Regions from separate parts of the Rhizobium aouanii genome, predicted to be linked through region 2. Evidence: predicted binding sites of a transcription regulator. Region 2 holds the regulator's gene; each other region holds the start of a gene.
The links. The regulator PhoB, encoded in region 2, activates phosphate uptake and scavenging genes when phosphate is short. The targets are predictions, from matches to a motif close to TGTCATNNANCTGTCAT.

Region 1: the regulator PhoB is predicted to act here: its motif matches at 2,740-2,756, upstream of V8P77_RS28690 (PhoX family protein).
Region 3: the regulator PhoB is predicted to act here: its motif matches at 2,950-2,966, upstream of V8P77_RS03110 (BtaA family protein).

The regions. Positions count from the first base shown of each region.
Region 1 is NZ_JBAMYD010000019.1:137,512-144,516, forward strand. It holds gene V8P77_RS28685 (class I SAM-dependent methyltransferase) at 1-291, shown strand, start outside; gene V8P77_RS28690 (PhoX family protein) at 672-2,666, opposite strand; gene V8P77_RS28695 (hypothetical protein) at 2,935-3,522, shown strand; gene ilvC (ketol-acid reductoisomerase) at 3,583-4,602, opposite strand; gene V8P77_RS28705 (TetR/AcrR family transcriptional regulator) at 4,653-5,318, opposite strand; gene V8P77_RS28710 (hypothetical protein) at 5,490-5,927, shown strand; gene V8P77_RS28715 (DUF4087 domain-containing protein) at 5,950-6,315, shown strand; gene V8P77_RS28720 (hypothetical protein) at 6,398-7,005, opposite strand, start outside.
Region 2 is NZ_JBAMYD010000034.1:1,843-8,847, forward strand. It holds gene pstC (phosphate ABC transporter permease subunit PstC) at 1-1,332, shown strand, start outside; gene pstA (phosphate ABC transporter permease PstA) at 1,329-2,651, shown strand; gene pstB (phosphate ABC transporter ATP-binding protein PstB) at 2,667-3,482, shown strand; gene phoU (phosphate signaling complex protein PhoU) at 3,527-4,240, shown strand; gene phoB (phosphate regulon transcriptional regulator PhoB) at 4,375-5,058, shown strand; gene V8P77_RS33950 (GcrA family cell cycle regulator) at 5,362-5,895, opposite strand; gene V8P77_RS33955 (aspartate aminotransferase family protein) at 6,316-7,005, shown strand, end outside.
Region 3 is NZ_JBAMYD010000001.1:636,979-643,983, forward strand. It holds gene V8P77_RS03100 (glycoside hydrolase family 25 protein) at 67-864, opposite strand; gene V8P77_RS03105 (class I SAM-dependent methyltransferase) at 990-1,664, opposite strand; gene V8P77_RS03110 (BtaA family protein) at 1,661-2,905, opposite strand; gene V8P77_RS03115 (serine hydrolase domain-containing protein) at 3,099-4,523, shown strand; gene V8P77_RS03120 (transglycosylase SLT domain-containing protein) at 4,625-5,569, opposite strand; gene V8P77_RS03125 (LysE family translocator) at 5,695-6,330, opposite strand; gene V8P77_RS03130 (pyrophosphate--fructose-6-phosphate 1-phosphotransferase) at 6,388-7,005, opposite strand, start outside.

The DNA of each region.
Region 1 (7,005 bases), on a different contig from region 2:
GGCGTCTGGGCGCATGCGAGCCTTCTCCATGTTCCCAGGCTTGAACTGCCCAACGTCTTCGCCCGTGTCCGCCGCGCCCTGAGGCCCGGCGGTCTCCTTCACGCAAGCTTCAAGGCCGGGGACGCGGAAGGCTATGACGGCTTCGGGCGTTATTACAACTATCCCTCCGCCGACGGGCTGTCGGCGCTTCTGGCAAAAGGCGGCTGGCGTGACATCACCATCGAGGACAACGACGGCGGCGGTTATGACGGTAAGCCGACGCGGTGGATCACGGTGATGGCGCGTCGGTAGAGGCTGCTTGCTTTCCGGGCGGAGCTTCCGGTTGAGATCATGATCTTATTCGCAGATGCGGATTTCTCTGCAGTTGACGGAGATCGGTCTATGTCTCGCTTTGCCCCGTCAATTTTTGCGGCTGCTATCTGAAATCCAAACTGGGTTTCAAGAAACCCTGCATCCATAGCAGGCTACTTTCTCAATGGGTCGGGATGGCCTTAAGTTTCCCCACCGATACGACGGCCACGCCCGTGCTCAAAATGAGAGCCGCATAACCCACATACGGGCGCGGCGACAGGCGGCCGGAAGATGGGCTCATCCCGGCCGCCAAAGGGCATTTACAGCAAGGTGGCAGCCTGACTGCCACTCGCCCCATGGCTCGGCTCCGCGTTCAACCGTCAGACGGCAATCTTGCCACCGCCAACCTTGGTGATGGCGACGACCGCAGGTCGCACTGGCATGTCGGGCTTGAAGTCCGGCCAGCGGGTCGAAAGGTCCTCGTAATAGGACGGGCGGCCATGGCCCGGCCAGTCCTCGCCGCCATCGGCGGGATGCTGCACAGCGACGAAGGCGGTTTCGTCATCCGGTGTGAAGAGCGGGCCGCACATTTCGGCGCCGACCGGCACGCGGAAGAAGAGTTTCGAGGTGGCGCGCGCCGCACCTTCCGTATCGACGGCCCACAGACCGTCGGTGCGGCCGGTGGCCTTGTTGTTGTTGCCATCCGTCGACACCCAGAGGCGGCCGGCGGAATCGACGGCGCAGTTATCAGGCATGCCGAACCAGCCGTTCTTGGTCGTTTCGGTCGAGAAGGTCGCGCCAACGGCCGCAACCGAGGGATCGCCGCACTTCAGGAGCACTTCCCACTTGCCTGATGTGGCAGTGAAGTCGCCGTCGTTTTCAGAGATTTCGATGATGTGGCCGAAGGCGTTTTCCGCGCGCGGATTGGCGGCATCCACCTGGTCGGCCTTGCGGCGGGTGTTGTTGGTCAGCATGACATAGACCTTGCCGTTGACGCCGTTCGGCTGGACGTCTTCCGGGCGGTCCATCTTGGTGGCGCCGAGCGCGTCACCGGCGCGACGACATTCGATCAGCACGTCGGCCTGGCTGGTGAAGCCGTTTTCCGCCGTCAGCGGACCTTGGCCGAAGACCATCGGCAGCCACTGCATGGTGCCGTCCTCGTTGAACTTGGCGACATGGAGCGTGCCGCTGTCGAGCAGGTTCATGTTGGCGGCGCGGTCGTTCGGGTTGAATGCCCCGTCGGTCACGAACTTGTAGACATAGTCGAAACGCTCGTCGTCGCCGAGATAGAAGACGACCTTGCCGTTCTTGGCGACGATCGACTCGGCGCCCTCATGCTTGGTGCGGCCGAGCGCCGTGCGCTTCTTCGGCGCCGACGTTGGGTCCATGACGTCGACCTCGACGATCCAGCCGAAACGGTTCGGCTCGTTCGGTTCCTTGGAAAGATCGAAACGGTCGTAGAAATTCGCCCACTCGTAGCCGCCTTCCGGCACGCCGTAACGCTTGTAGTTGGCGGCTTCCTTGTGGCCTTGCGGCAATGCGCCGGAGAAATAGCCGTGGAAATTCTCTTCAGCCATGATGTAGGTGCCCCAGGGCGTCACGCCGCCGGCGCAGTTGTTGATCGTGCCGATGGCGCGGGTGCCGGTCGCGTCGGCACTGGTCTTCAGGCGATCGTTGCCGGCAGCCGGACCGGAGATTTCCATCGCCGTGTTGGCCGTGATGCGGCGATTGTACTTGCCGTCGGTGACAGCCTGCCACTTGCCGTCCACCTTGCGGATCTCAACGATGGTGCCGCCATGGGCGGCCATCTCGACATCCACCTGCTCCTTGCTGAGCGCGCCCTGCTTGATCTTGCCGTCAACCACCTGCACGAGGCCGGGAAACATCAGATGCGGGTTGGTGTATTCGTGATTGACGACGAGCAGGCCGTGCTCGGACAAACCTTCGAGCGGAATGAAGCCGACATAGTCGTTGTTGTAGCCGAACTGCTTGCTCTGCGCATCGGCCGTCTGCTTCGTCGGGTCGAACTCGGGAGCGCCCGGCAGCACGGCATCGCCCCAGCGCAGCAGGATATCGGCATTATAGCCTTCCGCAATGTGATGCTTGTCGTCGACGCCGGCCTCCACTTCGGAGAAGTTGAAGGCAGAGCCTTTATTGTCTGCAGCGCGCGCCTCGTCCGCGCTCATCAGCGCGATCGGGCTTACCGTGGCTGCAATGGCGGAAACGGCAAGCGAGCCCTGCAGAAAACTGCGGCGTGAAAAACGCTTGCCGATGATTTCACCCATCGTCGGATTGGCGCTGGTGTTGTGGCCGTCACCATCCGCGTCTTCGAGCTGAGTCGTCGGGAAAATCCTCTGAGAAAGATGCTCGTTCATCCAATGCCTCCACGGTTGAAAACTGGTGTCAAATTATCTTGTTTTAGATCCATTCTAAACCTAGAGGCGCGATATTACGGTTTTGCGACAGGAACGTCTTGGGGATGCTGTTCTCTCTCAGGCGGAAGCGACACGGCTCAATGAAGGCCAAGACCGGGCATTGCCGTGGTCGGCACGTTGCCTCCGCCCTATCAAGATGAGATCGACGTGCCGGAGGCAGGCAAGATAATAGGCAGAGGAACTGGAATGGTCTTTAAACCAACGATGGATGACTCGTGACTTCATTTTCACGGCACCGCCCGCGTTTCCCGACGTTACCGCCCTCCAACCCGAACGCTTCCACCTTCGGCCGCATCCGCGCAACTCGGAGCATCCAGCGCTCTCGGTCGGCGAGCCTGGAAGCTCGTTTGAAGCGTTGTCGGACGAGCGACGGGCAAGCTCCGCCTATGCGCGTCTGCGGCCACGGAGAACCCGAACCTTCGACGTGTCGGCCGCGGAGGTGCATATCGAAGAAACGGACAATGGATCGCTCGATGAGCTCTCAGACACGAATGAGGCTTTCGAGCGCGCCTTGACCGGTCCCTATGCCGGGTCTGCGACGCCTCAGGTCCACCAGATGCTTGGCCATGCCACGATCCAGGGAGGCCTCTCGTGTCGCGGAGAGGCATCAAGCCTAGCCGCCTCGCAAGGCTTTGGCGATCTGGGCGACCCGGATGGCTGGATTGTTCTCGCACGGCTGCGCGCCGGCTCGGCAACGGGTCGCGTCTTTTGGGACGCCAGCGATCTCGTCATCATGGCTCCGGCCGCTGACGTTGCAGCCCGACGCTTCGACCGTTGCGTGCTCTTGTCCGGCTAGTCCGACGCAAGCGGAAAGGCGCGCCGCATGAACCAGGTTCGATGCGGCGCGGAAAATCGCTTAGTTGACCGACTTGTCGACCAGCTTGTTCTTGCCGATCCAGGGCATCATGCCGCGCAGCTTGGCGCCGACTTCTTCGATCGGGTGGCTGTCGTTCAGGCGGCGGATACCCTTAAAGCGCGAGCCGCCGGCGCGGTATTCCTGCATCCAATCGGACGTGAACTTGCCGGTCTGGATGTCCTTGAGGACGCGCTTCATCTCGGCCTTGGTCTCGGCAGTGATGATGCGCGGACCGGAGACATATTCGCCCCACTCGGCCGTGTTGGAGATCGAGTAGTTCATGTTGGCGATGCCGCCTTCATAAATCAGGTCGACGATGAGCTTCACTTCGTGCAGGCACTCGAAATAGGCCATCTCAGGCGCATAACCGGCTTCGGTGAGCGTTTCGAAACCAGCGCGGATGAGCTCGACGAGACCACCGCAGAGAACGACCTGTTCGCCGAAGAGGTCGGTTTCGCACTCTTCGCGGAAGTTGGTTTCGATGATGCCCGAACGGCCGCCGCCGACGCCGCAGGCGTAGGAGAGAGCGAGTTCAAGCGCATTGCCGGAAGCATTCTGGTGAACGGCAACGAGGCAGGGAACGCCGCCGCCCTTCTGGTATTCGCCGCGAACCGTGTGGCCCGGGCCCTTCGGTGCGATCATGACGACGTCGACCGAAGCCTTCGGCTCGATGAGGCCGAAATGAACGTTGAGGCCGTGGGCGAAGGCGATAGCTGCGCCATCGCGGATGTTGCCGGCGATGTCGGCCTTGTAGATGTCGGCCTGCAATTCGTCCGGGGTCGCCATCATCATCAGGTCGGCCCAGCCGGCTGCTTCGGCAACCGTCATGACCTTGAAGCCATCGGCTTCGGCCTTCTTGACGGTCGGCGAACCGGCCTTGAGCGCGATGACGACGTTCTGGGCGCCGCTGTCCTTCAGGTTCAGCGCATGGGCACGGCCCTGCGAACCGTAGCCGATGACGGCGACCTTCTTGGCCTTGATGAGGTTGAGATCGGCATCACGATCGTAATAGACGCGCATTTGAAGTTCCTTCCCTTGTGCTTGTCTTGTTGACTGTCATTAAAGCGGAATCAGCCGAGAACCGGCATCTCCGCCAGAACCTTGTCCGTGCCGTAGAGGCGGAGGAAGGCGGTGACCGCCTTCTCCGCCTGGCGAGCGGTATCCTTGAGGCCTGGTTCGCCGAGCAGCATGCGCACATGCAGGTCGGAGACAACAAGGCCGTAAAGCGTGTGATAAGCCTCGTCGGCATCGGCAAAACGCAGGAGCCCTGCCCTTTTCCCGGCATCGATCAGCGCCATGGCGCGCCGATCGATCTGGCGACGGCCGCGCTCGAGCAGCAGCTTGCCGAGTTTCGAACCGTCGCGGTTCGACTGCCCGATCGCCAGCCGGTTGAGCGCCAGCGAGACGTCTCCGGCAAGCACCTCCAGCAGGTCACGCGCAAAAATGACCACATGGTCGTGCAGGCTCGCCGCCGTCAGCCGCTCGCCGTTGCGCTCGAAGGTGCGCACTTTGCTCGCCTGATAGGCGATCATCGCCGACAGCAGCCCGTCGCGATCGCCGAACCACTTGTAGAGGCTTTCCTTCGAGCAATTGGCGGCGCGCGCCACACCCGAGGTCGTCAGCGCCTTTTCGCCGCCATCGACGAGCAACTGCAGCGCCTGCTCCAGAACGGCGTTCTGGCGCGGCGAAAATTCGCTCGGCTCTGCGGTATCGACGGACACGGTCATGGCTCCCATATACGTACCGTACGGTACGGTTCGCGAGGTTTATGCGACAAACCGATCGGGCCGTCAAGCAGCCGCGATAGATTTTTTATACGGGAAAGCTGGATGAGACACCAGAATTGGATAGGCGCACTACATCAGGGACCGCATAACGCCGCACCACGCCATTTGCCGGAGCCTTCCATGCCGCGCCTGTCTGCAGCCCTTCTCCTCGCCGGAACGATGCTTCTGGGAACTGCGCTTCCGAGCACCGGCGCCTTCCCCCAGTCGGAAAACGAGGTCTATAACCGCATCGAGGAACTGCACGGCGATGCCGCGAGCTTCGATCGGCCGCTGCGCCAACTCGTTCGGGCGATGCGCTCGGGAGACGGCGAGACCATCGCCGGCCTTGCCGAATATCCGCTGACGGTCAAGGCCAACGGCGAGACCTACGACGTCGAGAACGCCGAGGATTTCATCGACAATTTCGACGACCGCGCCGTCGGGCGCCAACAATATGACGATCTCTTCGTCAACAACGACGGCGTCATGCTCGCCGGCGGCGCCGTCTGGATGAGCGCGATTTGCGAGGACAACGCCTGCGAGGCGAGCCATTGGGCGATCATCGCGATCAACAATTGATATTTGTCGAGGAGAAAAGGCAATGAGATACCGGATAGCCGCCGCGGTCATGATCGCGGCTCTTGTCGTCGCAGCCAATGCGCGGACCGCCGAAACGCGCTGCGGCTGGATCGAGAATCCGACGCCCGCCAACTGGTGGTTGGAGGACGCGGAGAATACCTGGACAATCATGACCCAGGGCGACGATGCCGGCGAGGTCGAAGGCATGGAGCTGATCTCCGACATCTCCGAACATGATTATGTCAAAACCAACGGCAATTATGGCTATGCCTGCGCCTGCATGAGCGTCGAGACGGATGGCAAGGATCGCATCACCCGCATCCTCTCCTTCCGTCAGTTAAAGCTCGCCAAATGCCGCGCCGACAAGGCGCTTAAATTCCCCGGCTGACCAACTATCGCCCGAACACCGGGTGGCGGCCGCGATCATGATCCAATCGTCCAGAGGCAGTTGATCCGCGAAGAGCCGCAGCCTATGACGCCCTGGCGCAAGCAGCGGGGATCAAGAGAGTATCCGCTAGCATTGTCTTGTCGATCGCGTAAAGCTTTGCGAAACCCGCATCTTCGACCAGCGTCAGGCCCGCCGGCATCAAGGTGCCGACATAGCGGTCGGGGATATCGGCATTGGCGACGAGGATGAAATCGAAACGCCTGCGCCAATCCGACAGATAAGGCGTAAAGTTTCTATATTCCTGCATCATTGCCGGGCATGAAAGCACGCCGATCGACAGCAGATTGCCCTCGGGAACCGCGATCTCAGACCATGGCGGCAGAACGGAGAGCGGCTGCTTGCCTTTTGCCGTGAAGAGCGTCGGCACGAAAGCATGCGACAACGGCACGGCAAGCGTCGGCAGGTGCCGGAAAGTATCGAACCCCCAGGCAAAATACCGGTTGGAGTGGGCAAGACTGCTCACTGTCTCGGGTTCATGTCCCAGAGGCAGCACGGCTGCACCGGCCGGCACTTTTTTAAGCACAGTCTCGATGGCGGCAACATCCTTCTGTGCCAGCCACCAGTTCCAGCCGACCCAGCCGGTGCGGCCGAAGACTGCGAGATTGATGATGAGTGCCAGCAACAGCGCTT
Region 2 (7,005 bases):
GCAGTTCTTCCCGCCCTCATCGTCCTTGGCCTCTGGCTCTCCATCAGCCCCGGCATCATCCAGTCTTCGGTTCGCAGCGCTTTCCCTGACGACATCAAGGCTCAAGTCTCGGTCGAGCAGGATCTTGGCTATTCGACGGTGGCGACGGTCGCCCGCGGCCTGACGATGCTGACCTCGGATGAAACTGCGGCGGTCGGCAACGATCCGGCTGCGCTTCAGGCCAAGCTCCTCGAAAAGGGCGTGCCGCTTGCCGGCCAGCCGCTGCCTTACATGATCGACGCCGCCAGGACGCTCAACGCCATGAGCATGACGAGCCGCATCGCCATGACGGCGATCGTCTTCGCGCTCGCCGGCGCCGGCGCCTTCTATGCGCTGCGCTCCATCGCTCCGCGCTTCCGCGCCCGCAACCGGGTCGAGCGCGTCATACTCTGGGGCCTGCTGCTCGCCTCCTCGATTGCCATTCTGACGACGATCGGCATCGTGCTCTCCATGCTGTCGGAAGCCGCCCGCTTCTTTGCGGCCGTTCCCGCCATGGACTTCTTCTTCGGCACCGTTTGGGATCCGCGCTTTGCCGGCGCTGGCAGCTCATCCTTCGGTCAGTTCGGCCTGATCCCGCTGCTGCTCGGCACGATCTATATCGGCCTGGTCGCCATGCTGGTCGCCGTGCCGGTCGGCCTCTTTGCCGCCATCTACATGGCCGAATACGCCTCGATGAGGGTGCGCTCGGTCGCCAAGCCGCTGCTGGAAGTGCTCGCCGGCATTCCGACGATCGTCTACGGCTTCTTCGCGCTTGTGACCGTCGGCCCGTTCCTGCGCGATTTCTCCGCCCAGGTCAGCGGCCTTCTGTCCGGCAACTACAGCAATTTCATTCAGGCGCAGAGCGTTTTGACGGCGGGTATCGTCATGGGCATCATGCTGATCCCTTACGTGTCCTCGCTGTCGGACGATATCATCACCGCCGTGCCGCGGTCACTGCGTGACGGTTCGCTCGGTCTCGGCGCCACGCGCTCCGAAACCATCAAGAAGGTGGTCCTTCCCGCAGCCCTTCCCGGCATCGTCGGCGCATTGCTGATGACTGCCTCGCGCGCCGTCGGCGAAACCATGATCGTCGTGCTGGCCGCCGGCGTGGCCGCCCGCATCCAGATCAACCCCTTCGAGCCGATGACGACGGTGACGGTCAAGATCGTCAACCAGCTGACCGGCGACCTTGAGTTCACCTCGCCGCAGACGCTGGTTGCCTTTGCCCTTGGCATCACCCTGTTTTGCATCACGCTTTGCCTCAATATCTATGCGCTTTACATCGTGCGCAAATACCGGGAGCAGTACGAATGACGGATATTGTTTCTCCCACATCAGGCGTCACCGTTTCCAAGGCGCCAGCCCGCCGCGATATCGGCATCAAGCGCCGCTATGCCGCCGAGCGCCGGTTCCAGGCCTATGGCATCGCCGCCATCACCTTCGGTCTCGTCTTCCTCTTCATCCTGCTGTGGACGGTGATCGGCAAAGGTTATACCGCCTTCCAGCAGACGGCGATCACCCTGCCGATCGAATTCGTCGAGAAGACGATCGACCCCGACAATAAGCGCGCGACCGACCCTTCGGTGCTGATCGCCGCCAACTATCCGGTTCTCCTGCGTGACGCGATCGTCAAGCAGCTGAACATCAATGCCTCGAGCCGTCCCGACGTGCGCGATGCAACCGCCATGCTGTCGAAGAGTGCGCCGATCCAGCTGCGCGATATGGTGCTCGCCGATCCGTCGATCATCGGCAAGACGGTCAATGTCACGGTTCTCGCCGACGCCAATGTCGACAGCGCCAACAAGGCCCAGATCGACCTCGCGGTCGATGAGAAGAACCGCAAGGTCAACGACAAGCAGGTCGGCTGGATGAACGAGCTGAAGGCGAGCGGCGCGCTCCACAAGCAGTTCAACACCGGCCTCTTCGTCAACGGCAATTCCAGCCGTCCGGAGGCCGCAGGCCTTGGCGTCGCCCTGATCGGCTCGCTCTACCTGATGCTGATCGTGCTCGTGCTCGCTCTGCCGATCGGCGTCGCCGCCTCGATCTATCTCGAGGAGTTCGCGCCGAAGAACAAGCTGACGGACCTGATCGAGGTCAACATCAACAACCTCGCCGCGGTCCCTTCCATCGTTTACGGTCTGCTCGGTCTTTCCGTCTTCATCAACTTCATCGGCCTGCCGCGCTCGGCCTCGCTGGTCGGCGGCCTGGTGCTGACGCTGATGACCCTGCCGACGATCATCATCGCGACGCGCGCGGCACTGCGCGCCGTGCCGCCGTCGATCCGCGCCGCAGCGCTCGGCCTTGGCGCCTCGAAGATGCAGATGGTGTTCCACCATGTGCTGCCGCTCGCCATGCCCGGCATCCTGACCGGCACGATCATCGGCCTGGCGCACGCGCTCGGCGAAACCGCGCCGCTGCTCCTGATCGGCATGGTCGCCTTCGTCGCCAATGCGCCGGCGACACCGCTCGATCCCTCGACGGCTCTACCCGTACAGGTCTATATGTGGGCCAACGAGGCCGAACGTGCCTTCGTTGAGCGTACTTCGGGTGCCATCATCGTCCTGCTCCTGTTCCTGATCGTCATGAACATGGGCGCCATCCTCTTGCGTCGTCGCTTCGAGCGCCGCTGGTAAACGGAGTTAAACATCATGAACATGTTGACGGAAGCTGCAGTTGAAAAGGCGCTGGATCGCAAGATGAGCAACGTCCCCTATAAGATGATCGGAAAGGATGTCTCGGTTTACTACGGCGAAAAGCGCGCGCTTTTCGATGTGAACCTGAACGTCCGCGAAAACACCGTAACCGCCCTGATCGGCCCGTCCGGCTGCGGCAAGTCGACCTTCCTGCGGTGCCTCAACCGTATGAACGATACGATCGACGGCTGCCGCGTCACCGGCAAGATCACGCTTGATACCGACGATGTCTATGATCCCGATATCGACGTCGTCGAACTTCGCGCCCGCGTCGGCATGGTCTTCCAGAAGCCGAACCCGTTCCCGAAGACGATCTATGAAAACGTCTCCTACGGCCCGCGCATCCATGGCCTTGCCAAGTCGAAGGCCGATCTCGACCAGATCGTCGAAACCAGCCTGCAGCGCGCCGGCCTCTGGAACGAGGTCAAGGACCGCGTGCACGAATCCGGCACCGGCCTGTCGGGCGGCCAGCAGCAGCGCCTCTGCATTGCGCGTGCCGTCGCCGTCAGCCCTGAAGTCATCCTGATGGACGAGCCCTGCTCGGCGCTCGACCCGATCGCCACCGCCAAGGTCGAGGAACTGATCCACGAGCTGCGCGAGAACTACACGATCGTCATCGTCACCCACTCCATGCAGCAGGCCGCGCGTGTCTCGCAGCGCACCGCCATGTTCCACCTCGGCAATCTCGTCGAGGAGAACGACACCGACAAGATGTTCACCAATCCCGACGATCCGCGCACTCAGGACTACATCATGGGTCGCTTCGGTTGATTTTGGCGACACCAAGCCTTCCCGTTATTCGAGGATAAAGCCCCATGGCATCGACACATATTTTTTCTGCCTATGATGATGATCTGAAGTTCTTGTCCAGGCGGATTTCCGAAATGGGCGGCCTGGCCGAACAGATGGTCAGTGAATCCGTCCGGGCGCTCGTCAACGGCGATACCGCATTGGCGCAGAAGGTCATCTCGGACGATGTGATCCTCGATCACGCCGAACGCGAAATCGGCGACAAGGCGATCGTCACGATCGCCCGCCGTCAGCCGATGGCCTCGGATCTGCGTGAAATCATGGGTTCGATCCGCATCGCCGCCGATCTCGAACGCGTCGGCGACCTCGGCAAGAACACCGCCAAGCGCGTCATCGCCGTCCAAAGCACCGGCGTCCCCCGCAAGCTCGCCCGCGGCCTCGAGCATCTGTCCGAGCTGGCGCTCGTCCAGCTCAAGGAAGTGCTCGATGTCTACACCAATCGTTCAGCCGACAAGGCGAATGCGATCCGTGAACGCGACAACGAGATCGACGCGATGTACACCTCGCTGTTCCGCGAACTCCTGACCTATATGATGGAGGATCCGCGCAACATCACCAGCTGCACGCATCTTCTCTTCTGCGCCAAGAATATAGAGCGCATCGGCGACCATGCGACCAACATCGCCGAGACGATCTTTTACATGACGACAGGCGCACAGCCGGAAGGCGATCGTCCGAAGGATGACAGCGCCAACACCGTCGGCGCGGTCACGGAATAACCGCCCGCACAATTAGTTGCGTGCGCGCCCGTCCGGGGCGCGCAAAGAGGTCGCAGCCAATTTCTGAATCTGCGCAGGATGAATTGCTTAAATCACCCCTGATTTAAGGATGATGCGCGAGGAGACCGACACGCATGATCCCGAGAGTTGCAGTTGTTGAAGACGAGGAAGCCCTCAGCGTGCTTCTTCGCTACAATCTCGAAGCGGAAGGCTTCGAGGTCGATACCATCCTTCGTGGCGACGAAGCCGAAATGAGGCTTCAAGAGCGCACGCCCGATCTTCTCATCCTCGATTGGATGCTGCCGGGCGTCTCCGGCATCGAGCTCTGCCGGCGCCTGCGCATGCGGCCGGAAACCGAGCGCCTGCCGATCATCATGCTGACGGCGCGCGGCGAGGAGAGCGAACGCGTCCGCGGATTGTCGACGGGTGCCGACGATTATGTCGTCAAGCCCTTCTCGACCCCCGAACTCGTTGCCCGCGTCAAGGCGATGCTGCGCCGCGCCCGTCCCGAGGTGCTGTCCACGGTGCTGAAATGCGGCGATATCGAGCTCGACCGCGAAACCCATCGCGTCCATCGCAAGAGCCGCGAAGTCCGCCTCGGCCCCACCGAATTCCGCCTGCTGGAATTCCTGATGTCGTCGCCGGGCCGGGTCTTCTCCCGCTCGCAGCTTCTGGACGGCGTCTGGGGCCACGACATCTATGTCGACGAGCGCACCGTCGACGTCCATGTCGGCCGCCTGCGCAAGGCGCTGAATTTTTCCAACATGCAGGACGTCATCCGCACCGTCCGCGGCGCCGGTTACTCGATGGAAGCCTGAGGGCTTTCGTTCTGGTTGCTGACAAAGCCGGCTGACGCCTCTTTCGTCATGCTCGGGCTTATCCCGCTACTGTCCGGTTCGCGGCGATGGACTGCCCCTCATCCGGCTGCCGCCACCTTCTCCCCGCTTGCGGGGCGAAGGGGATATGCCGCGACCTCTCCGTTCCCCACAACCTCTTGCAGGGCACGTCCCCTCGCCCCGTTTACGGGGAGAGGGTTAGGGTGAGGGGCAGCCATCCCATCCGCGCATGAAAAAACGGGCCAATCGGCCCGTTTTCTGCATTCTAACGATGGTTGCCCGCGTTCAGCTCGCCCGCGCTGCCGCCCTGCGGCGTTCGTTGACCGGCTGGTAGGCAAGCTTTTGGTGATAGCCGCAATAAGGCGAATTGTCTGGGGACTCGCAGCCGCAGAAGTGGAAGTCATCCTTCAGCGGATCGCCGACCGGCCACTTGCAGGTACGCTCGGTCAGTTCCGTCAGGCCGAGGCGACGCGAAATCGGCACCACCACATTGCCTCGCGGCACGTATTCCATTTCCTCGATCGTTTCGATCTCGATCTCTTCCTTCAGCATCGTCGCGCCCTGCTGGCGGGTAACGGTGCGGGTCGTGATGCGAGAGGCATAGTTCGGCGCGCGCGGCGCCGATGTGTTGCGCTTCGGCGTTCGCGCCGCGGTATTGGTGCCGCCGGCCTTGGCGCGGCCGGGAAGGCACAGCCGGTGCACTTTGCCGATGACCGCGTTTCTGCTGACGCCACCAAGCTGTGCCGCGATCTGGCTGGCGCTCAGTCCTTCGGCCCAAAGCTTCTTGAGTTTCTCGACCCGCTCGTCTGTCCAGTTCATGCCCTGTCTCCACCTTTTGCGTTGGTGATGGCAGAATCCCTCACCGTTGTCCCGGGAGCTCCGAAACAAGAAACGCTTGATCAATTTTGGTGACTAGTTCCGCCGCATGCAGTCTAGTAATTGATCTTTAACCTAGTGTGAGGCTGACTCCGTGACAAGAGTCGCATGAATCCGGATGAATCGAATTCGTAGTTTTCCCCAACTTGCTGCCCCTGCGTGTCATTTCTGCAATAATGCCTGTTGAAGACTGAAAATGCCGCTGTACACCTGTGCTGCATACGCTAAGGGCGCCGTTTTGTTGACATTGCAGCGCGAAAGGGAAATAGTGCCACTCGCCGCCGCAAGGCGGCATTTTTAATTTTTCGGGCCTGGTTTCCTTAGCCGGAGTCATTGCCCGCCAACTTTGATGGAGATCGCGCCATGGCTGAAGCCGCGCCGCTTTATGACACCTATTCTCGTGCCCCGCTGCGGTTCGAGCGAGGCGAGGGCGTGTGGCTGATCACCGAAAGCGGCGAGCGATATCTCGATTTTGGCGCCGGCGTCGCCGTCACCTCCGTCGGCCACAGCAATCCGCATGTTGTGGGCGCACTGAAGGAGCAGGCCGACAAGGTCTGGCACCTGTCGAACATCTATGAGATCCCCGGCCAGGAGCGCCTGGCAAAACGGCTGACGGATGCCACCTTCGCCGACAAGGTGTTCTTCACCAATTCAGGCGCCGAGGCGCTCGAATGCGCGATCAAGACGGCGCGCCGCTATCAGTTTTCCAAGGGCCATCCCGAGCGCTTTCATATCATCACCTTCGAAGGCGCCTTCCATGGGCGGACGCTGGCGACGATCGCCGCCGGCGGCCAGGAAAAATATCTCGAAGGCTTCGGCCCCAAGGCGCCGGGTTTCGATCAGGTGGCTTTCGGCGATATCGAAGCGGTCCGCGCCGCGATCACCGAGGCCACGGCCGCCATCCTCATCGAGCCGGTGCAGGGCGAGGGCGGTGTCCGTCCTGCCACCACCGAGTTCATGAAGGCGCTTCGCCAGCTCTGCGACGACAACGGTCTGCTGTTGATCCTAGACGAGGTCCAGACCGGCGTCGGCCGCACCGGCAAGCTCTTCGCC
Region 3 (7,005 bases), on a different contig from region 2:
ATCAAACAGATTTCCGTCGCTTTCACAGACGAATGTGACGGAAGCAAGAAACATCGCAAGACGTTACTAAGAATTTCTATCCTTGGAAACGGCGGCGACCCAATTGTTCCAGTTCTTTGCGCTGCCGCCAAAGACATTGATGTCGGTCGGCCCACGGATGCCGGGAATAACGCCGGTCGAGGTATATTGCCAGAAGGCCCAACGGCGGTCGGAATAGGTCTCCTCGGGGTGTTTTGCCACCGAACGGACCCAGAAATGATAATCCTGGAAGTAGCCGACGAGATTTTCGCGGTGGAAATCGACCGAGGTATAGATGATCGGCCGCTTGCCGTAATAGGCCTCCAGCCGGTCCATGAAACGCTGCATTTCGGCGCGCACCGTTTCAGCGTCGGGACGGTAGCGGCAGGTCTTCGATTCGCCGTTCCATTCGACGTCAAGCACCGGCGGCAGGCGCATGGCCGCCTTCGGCACGTTGCGGATGAACCAGTCGGCCTGCTGATCGGCGGAGGAGCAGAAATAGTAGAAATGATAGGGAGCGTGCGGGATGCCGGCGGCGCCAGCCTCTCGCCAGTATTCGTCGAAGCGCGGATCGAGCCTGTCCTTGCCTTCGGTGGCTTTGATGAAGGCGAAGGCGACGCCGGAATTCTTCACCGTGCCCCAGTCGATATCGCCCTGCCATTTGGAAATATCGATGCCGTGCACCGGATTCTGCTGCGGATGCTTTGCTCCGAAATCCTGGGGATCGGTGTCCTTGAAGCGCGTCTTCGGCTTGATCGACGCCGTTTCGAGATAGTCATAACCCGAGGAGCTGCAGCCGGCCAAAAGGACGGCCAAGGGCAAAACGCAAAACAATAGCCGGCGCATGGGCGTCCCGTCGTAGCTCGAATGATCTCTTTGCCCCACAGCCTGACCTTCGAAAAAGACGAGTCGGCAGAGGATAACCCTTTTTTCACCATATCAACGTAAAAAATCGGTTAGTTTCAAGCGAATTATGAGCGCTTGCTGATAATGGCTGCCCGCCAGGCATAACCGCCGCCGACGGTATTAAACAACAATGTCGCGTTGTTTTCATGGGCTTGCGCTTCCAGGACCTCGCGCAGATCGTGACGCGGCGTGACGTGGAATTTCGCAAGCCAAGACTGCAGCATGCGCCGGAACCAGCCCGGCAGGCCTTCCTGCTGGCCGAAATCGACGATGTGCAGCTGGCCGCCGGGACTGAGGGCGGCGATCGATGCATCGACGGCGCGCTGCCAGTCCGGGATCATCGACAGGGCGTAGGAAATCAGGATGCGGTCGAAGCCGCTGACGCCGAATTCGCGCGGCGTGAACGCCGTGGCGTCGGCGACGCGGAATTCCGGGATTGTCGCCTTGTTGGCGAAGGTCTTGCGCGCTGAAATCAGCATTTCCTGGGAAATGTCGAGGCCGAACAGCTTGGCGGTCGGGAAATGCCGGTGGGCGAAGGCCATGTTGCGCCCGGTGCCGCAGCCGACTTCAAGCAGGGTGCCGCCCTCGGGAACGTCGAGATTACGGATGGTGCTGTCGCGGCCGAGAAGATAATATTTGCGGGTGAGGTCGTAGATATGGCGTTGATAGCGATACATGCCATCCATCAGGCTGGCATGTTCATCGTCCTTTGCTGCCATATCGGTATCGACCTTGGTCACGCCTTCTTCCCATAAATGTGGAAGCCGCCGTAGATCGCCGAGCGATCGAGCGCAGTCAGCTCACGCGACTTCTCCTCGAAGTAATCCCACTGGTCGCGGATTACCGGAGCCAGTCGGCCTTCGATGATGCTCTTTTCGGCGGCGGTGCGGAAGATCACGCGGGCGCCTTCGCGCGCCGTGCGGGTAATCTCCCTCCAGACGTCGTTCAGCTGCTCGTCCGTCATCCAGTCCTGCGCGTCGAGCAGGATATATCGGTCGCGCGAGGCGGCCGGCTCGCGGGCCAGAAGCTCGGTGAAGCTTGCGTGGTGAACGTTGACGCGGTCGACATTGGCGCGGATCACCTGATAGTGTTCCGACTTCAGATAGGTCGGCAGCGGGCCTTCCGCCTCGGTGCCGTAGCGACGGCCGAAGGCCTGCCAGGCGAAATAGTTGTCGCTCATCGGGAAATGACAGGCGAGCTTTTCCAGGCGGTGCTTCAGCACCGGCGCGATCGAATGATCCGCAGCAAGGCTTGCGAGTTCGTCATATTGCTGCGGCGGAATGCCGAGGCCGAAGAGCGAGCTTTTGCGGCCGGTGATCCAGCGCACGACCGGCTTTTCGAAGAGCGGCGCAATCTGCTCGTCGAAGAACTGGCGCTGCTCGCGGATCGAGCGGGTCTTGGTCATCTCGCGCAGCTTGACGCCATGCAGGCGGGCAAGAAGGTGGGCGGCGCCGATGAAGCGGCCGAGCAGGCCCGTTTCGTAAATGTTGCGGTCGAAGACTGTGACGCGGCGACGGCCGAACTTACGGCCGTTCCAGTAGCTGCGGGTCGCCTCATCGAGGCGGGCGGCGAGATGCTGGTCGTAGGCGCGGCTGTTCGACTTCTCGTTCGGCATTGCCAGGAAGCGGACGAGATCGGCATGGCCGGGAAGGTGCTTGAAGGCGGCAAGCTTCAGTCGGTTCAGCGCGATGTGGTGCGGGTTGAGATCGACGACGTCGATCGAGGCCGGCGCCTTGGAGAGATAGGCGAGCATGTTGCAGCCGCCGGAGCCGATGGTGACGATGCGATGGTTCGGTTTCAGCTCCATCGCCTGCATGTCGAGATCCGGATCCTCCCAGATCTGCGGATAGACGAGGCCGGAGAAGAGAAGCCCGAAGAGACGCTCGGAAAAGCCATCCTTCGAAAAAGCCTTGTGGCGAAGAAGGGCGTCTTTGAGTTTCCGGTTCTTGCGGAAGCCGGCATCCGGTGCAAATTCTGACATGAGTCTGTCACCTTTTTAGCGTTCAGGGCGTGTAGCGCGCCACTGCTACAGTTTGATGACGTGGGCTGTGGGCGCGCGCCGTTCGAAAACATCAAACTCCTCTGAAAGTGATCGAGGCGACGGATCTTCTTCGCGCCGCCCCCTTTCCGGCAGACGGAATTCCTGCTTCTCTCCGGGCATTCGGAGGAATGCCATGCGATTTGTCCCGCGTGTCCTGAAGGCGCTTACTCTCCTTCTTGTTCTCATCGTCGTTGCCGGCGCTGCCTGGTTGTTCGTCAGGCCGCCGGAACTTTTGCGCGTCGGCGACGGCTATGCCGCCAAGATTGTCTGTTCCAATGTCTTCATCGCCGGCCGCAACGCCGAGGACGTGCTGGAGGACGATGTGCAGGCGCCGGGAAACCCGCTGCTCCGGCTTGTGCGCGTCAGCGTCGACCGTGACAACGGCCGCGTGACGGCTCGCTTCATGGGGTTGTTCGCATCGAGTTATGCGCTCTATCGCGGCGGGCTCGGCTGCACGAGTGTGCCGGACGGCGATTTCGAAGCGGCGGCGAATGCCGTGCCCTTCGATCCGCCGGCCAAGATGGAGACGAACGATGCATTATGGCCGCAGGGCGAGGGCGTCGGCGATTCCGACGGGAAGATTGCCGCTGTGCTGGCCGATGCCGGGCTTGCCGGCCCGGCCATGCGGGCGGTCGTGGTGGTGCGGGATGGTCGCATCGTCGCGGAAGCCTATGCCCCCGGATTCTCGGCGAAGACGCCGCTGATCGGCTGGTCGATGACGAAGACGGTCAATGCGGCGATCCTCGGCCGCCTGATGCTCGACGGCAAGGTCTCCTTCGACGACGATCATCTGCTGGCGCAGTGGAAGGACGATGCACGCGCCAAAATAAAGGTTTCCGACCTGCTTGGCATGGAAAGCGGCCTTGCCTTCAACGAGAATTATGGCGATGTCGCCGACGTAACGCGCATGCTCTATCTCGATCCCGACATGGTATCGCTGCCGGCCCATGCGCCGGTGGAGGCGGCCCCCGGCAAGCGATTCCGCTATTCGAGTGGCACGGCGGTGCTTTTGTCGCGCATCTGGATGGACAGGGTCGGCAACGCTCAGGCGGCCTTTGCTTATCCGCATGACGCGCTGTTTGCGCCGCTGGGCATGACGAGCGCCGTATTCGAGCTCGATGCGCGCGGCACGTTCGCCGGGAGCTCCTATCTCTATGCGACGGCGCGTGATTGGGCGCGCTTCGGGCAGTTTCTGCTGCAGGACGGCGTGTGGAACGGTCGGCGGCTACTGCCGGAGGGTTTCGTCGGCGCCATGCGCACGCCGACGGCTGCTTCGAACGGCCGGTACACGCAGGGCCAGGCCTGGCTCGCTCCCGGCGGCGGCTCGAGCGCCGCGTTTGGGCTGCCGGAGGATACGTTCTGGCTGACGGGGCATGACGGGCAGAGCATGGCGATCGTGCCGTCCGCCAATCTGGTCGTGGTTCGGCTCGGACTGACGCCGAGCTGGTTCGGCTACCAGCCGCGGACGCTACTCAAGGCGATCCTGGCGGCCTTGCCGCAATCGGGAGCGCCGGAGCAGCAGGCCGGATCGCAACGGCAAGCCCAGCCGCAGCCATAAGGCCCGGGTTTGTTCAATCTCTGCTGCATATTCAAATGCTACAGCGTCCTTTGCGCGCCTGAAAAGACGCGCGGCGCGGTTGTTTCAGCAATTGCCGGGTTTCAGTAGTTACCGTGGGCGATGTCGGTCATGCCCTTGCGCTTGGCGTCGTAATAATAGCCGCGGGCGTAGAGGCGAACGGCATCGTCTTCCTTGCTGTCGGAGACGAGCCAAGCGCCGCGCAGATATTTCGCGGCATATTTTATGTTGGTTTCGGCATCGAAGAGGCCGCCCGGGGCACCGTCATAGCCCATGGACTTGGCGGTGTTGTACTTGATCTGCATGAGGCCGAAATAGCCGCGCTTGTTGTAGGCCTTCGCATTATAGCGGCTCTCGCGGTGGACGACGCGATGGAGCAGCGTCTCGGGAATTTCGTAGACCTTCGAATATTTCTGGATGAGCTTGGTGACAAAGCTCTTCTCGACCGTAGGTGCATCGTCTTTGTCGTCGTCGCTGAACATCGGGGGGGCGGTCGGCGGATCGATCGGCCCGGATTCGTCGAAACCGTAATCCATGCCGGCGCGCGGCGTGGTGTCGACTGCGGCAAGTGCTGCAAGCGCGCTGTTTTGCGGTGTCGCGGCAAAGGCAAGCTGCGTCGTCGGCTGTGCCGGCGTTCCCGGACGCGGCGTCGGCACGACGGACTGGATCGCCGTCATCTCGGGCGTCAACGGAATCTGCGCGTAGGCTGCCGGCTGTATGCCCGCCTGCATGGTGAGATCGGCAGGCTGAGAGGCTGTCACGGTCGGCATCGCCGTTGCGGTCAGGGAGGGGGATGATGCCTGGGGAATGGTGGCGCCGGCAACCGCCTGACCGGCTGCGCCTTCGGCTGTCGGGATCGCGGCGAGTGTTGCATCTTCGCCGGGTTTCGGCATTGGCACGACGGTCTGGGCAGCTGTCAGTTCGGCCTGGGAGGTGTATTCGACGCTGGCGCATCCCGTCATCACACCGCAGAGTATCGTGGAAACGATAAGACTACGTTTCAGGCCGGATAATCCGATCGCTACCATTCCGCCACTTTCGTGAAATCGCGCCGCCCCGGCAGCGTATAAAAGTTACCAAAAGCCTTAAGCCCTGGTGACCCCATTAACCTATTCGTGGCATTCCGGCAACCACGGAATATTTCGGAATATTTCTACGCTGCAATACGGCGATACCCGGCCGTTACGGCGCCTGCAGCGATCAGCAGAGTGCCTCCGGTTCGGTTTACGGCGCGCTGGATGCTCGCCTTGCGAATCAGTCCGCGCGCGCTATGGGCGAGAAAGGCGTAGGCGGAAGCGTTGAGGATCGCCAGCACGAGGAAGGTCGCTTCCATGATCGCCATCTGCCCGACGAAGGGCAGGGCCGGATTGAGGAACTGCGGCACGAAGGCGACGAAGAAGATGATGCTCTTCGGATTGAGGGCGGTGACGAGATAGGCGTGGAGGAAGATCTTGAGCGACTTCTCCTCCGGCAGATTGTCGTTGTCGGCAACCGGTTCGCCGATGATGGGAGCCCGCCAGAGCTTGATTCCCAGCCAGATCAGATAGGCGCCGCCGATCCACTTCAAGACGGTGAAGAGGGTCGCGGAGGCGGCCAGGACGGCACCGAGACCGAAGAGAGAGGCCGTCATCGCCGTGAAGTCACCAAGCGCCACGCCGCCCACCGTCGCGAACGCCGTCCGGCGCCCATGACCGAGCGCATAGGAAACGACGAGCAGTATCGTCGGCCCCGGTATGGCCAGCATGATGGCGGATGCGGCCGCAAAAGCGAGCCAAGCTTCAAGTGACATGGTGTCTCCTCCTATTCCTCAGGAACAAGCAAAGACATCATATTAACCATCCGTCAATCACGCTTCTTTGTATTTCTGGCCTATATTGTCCATGACTTCGGCAAACCATGCCGTCGAAAGGTCAAAAGCCTTGCCGCCCTTGATGCGCGGGAATTCTATAGTGCGCAATTTACCGTTCTGGCCTTCATCATGGCCGGTGACGCCGGAGACCTTATTGAGCGCGCTTTCGACGGCGAGATCGACCATGCTCTGGATCAGCCTGAGGTCATCGCCGTTGGCGGGCGCCGAGCGGGCGAAATAACCTGATTTCTGCACCAGGGAACGCTCGGCGTCGAGCAGATTGGCGAACTGTTTCTGGAACCAGGCGCCGACATTGATCGTGTCGATTTTCACATGGCCGAAAGCATCGCGCTTGACGGTCTCGCCGGCGGCTTCGCGCTCGGCGACGATGGCGTCGAGGCAGGCGCCTTCCGAGACGAAGACCGTGGCGTGGCCGTTGCGGTCCATGCTTTCCTTCAGCCGGGCGGCCTCGGCGTCGAGGTCGAAGGCCATCTCAGGCAGGTAGACGGCGTCGATACTCTTCAGGTGCGCGTCCATCATCAGGCCGTCGACATACTGGTTGCGGCTGGTGCGCTGCAGATAGGCGCGGGCGGTGGCCGCCGTCAGCCAACCGCA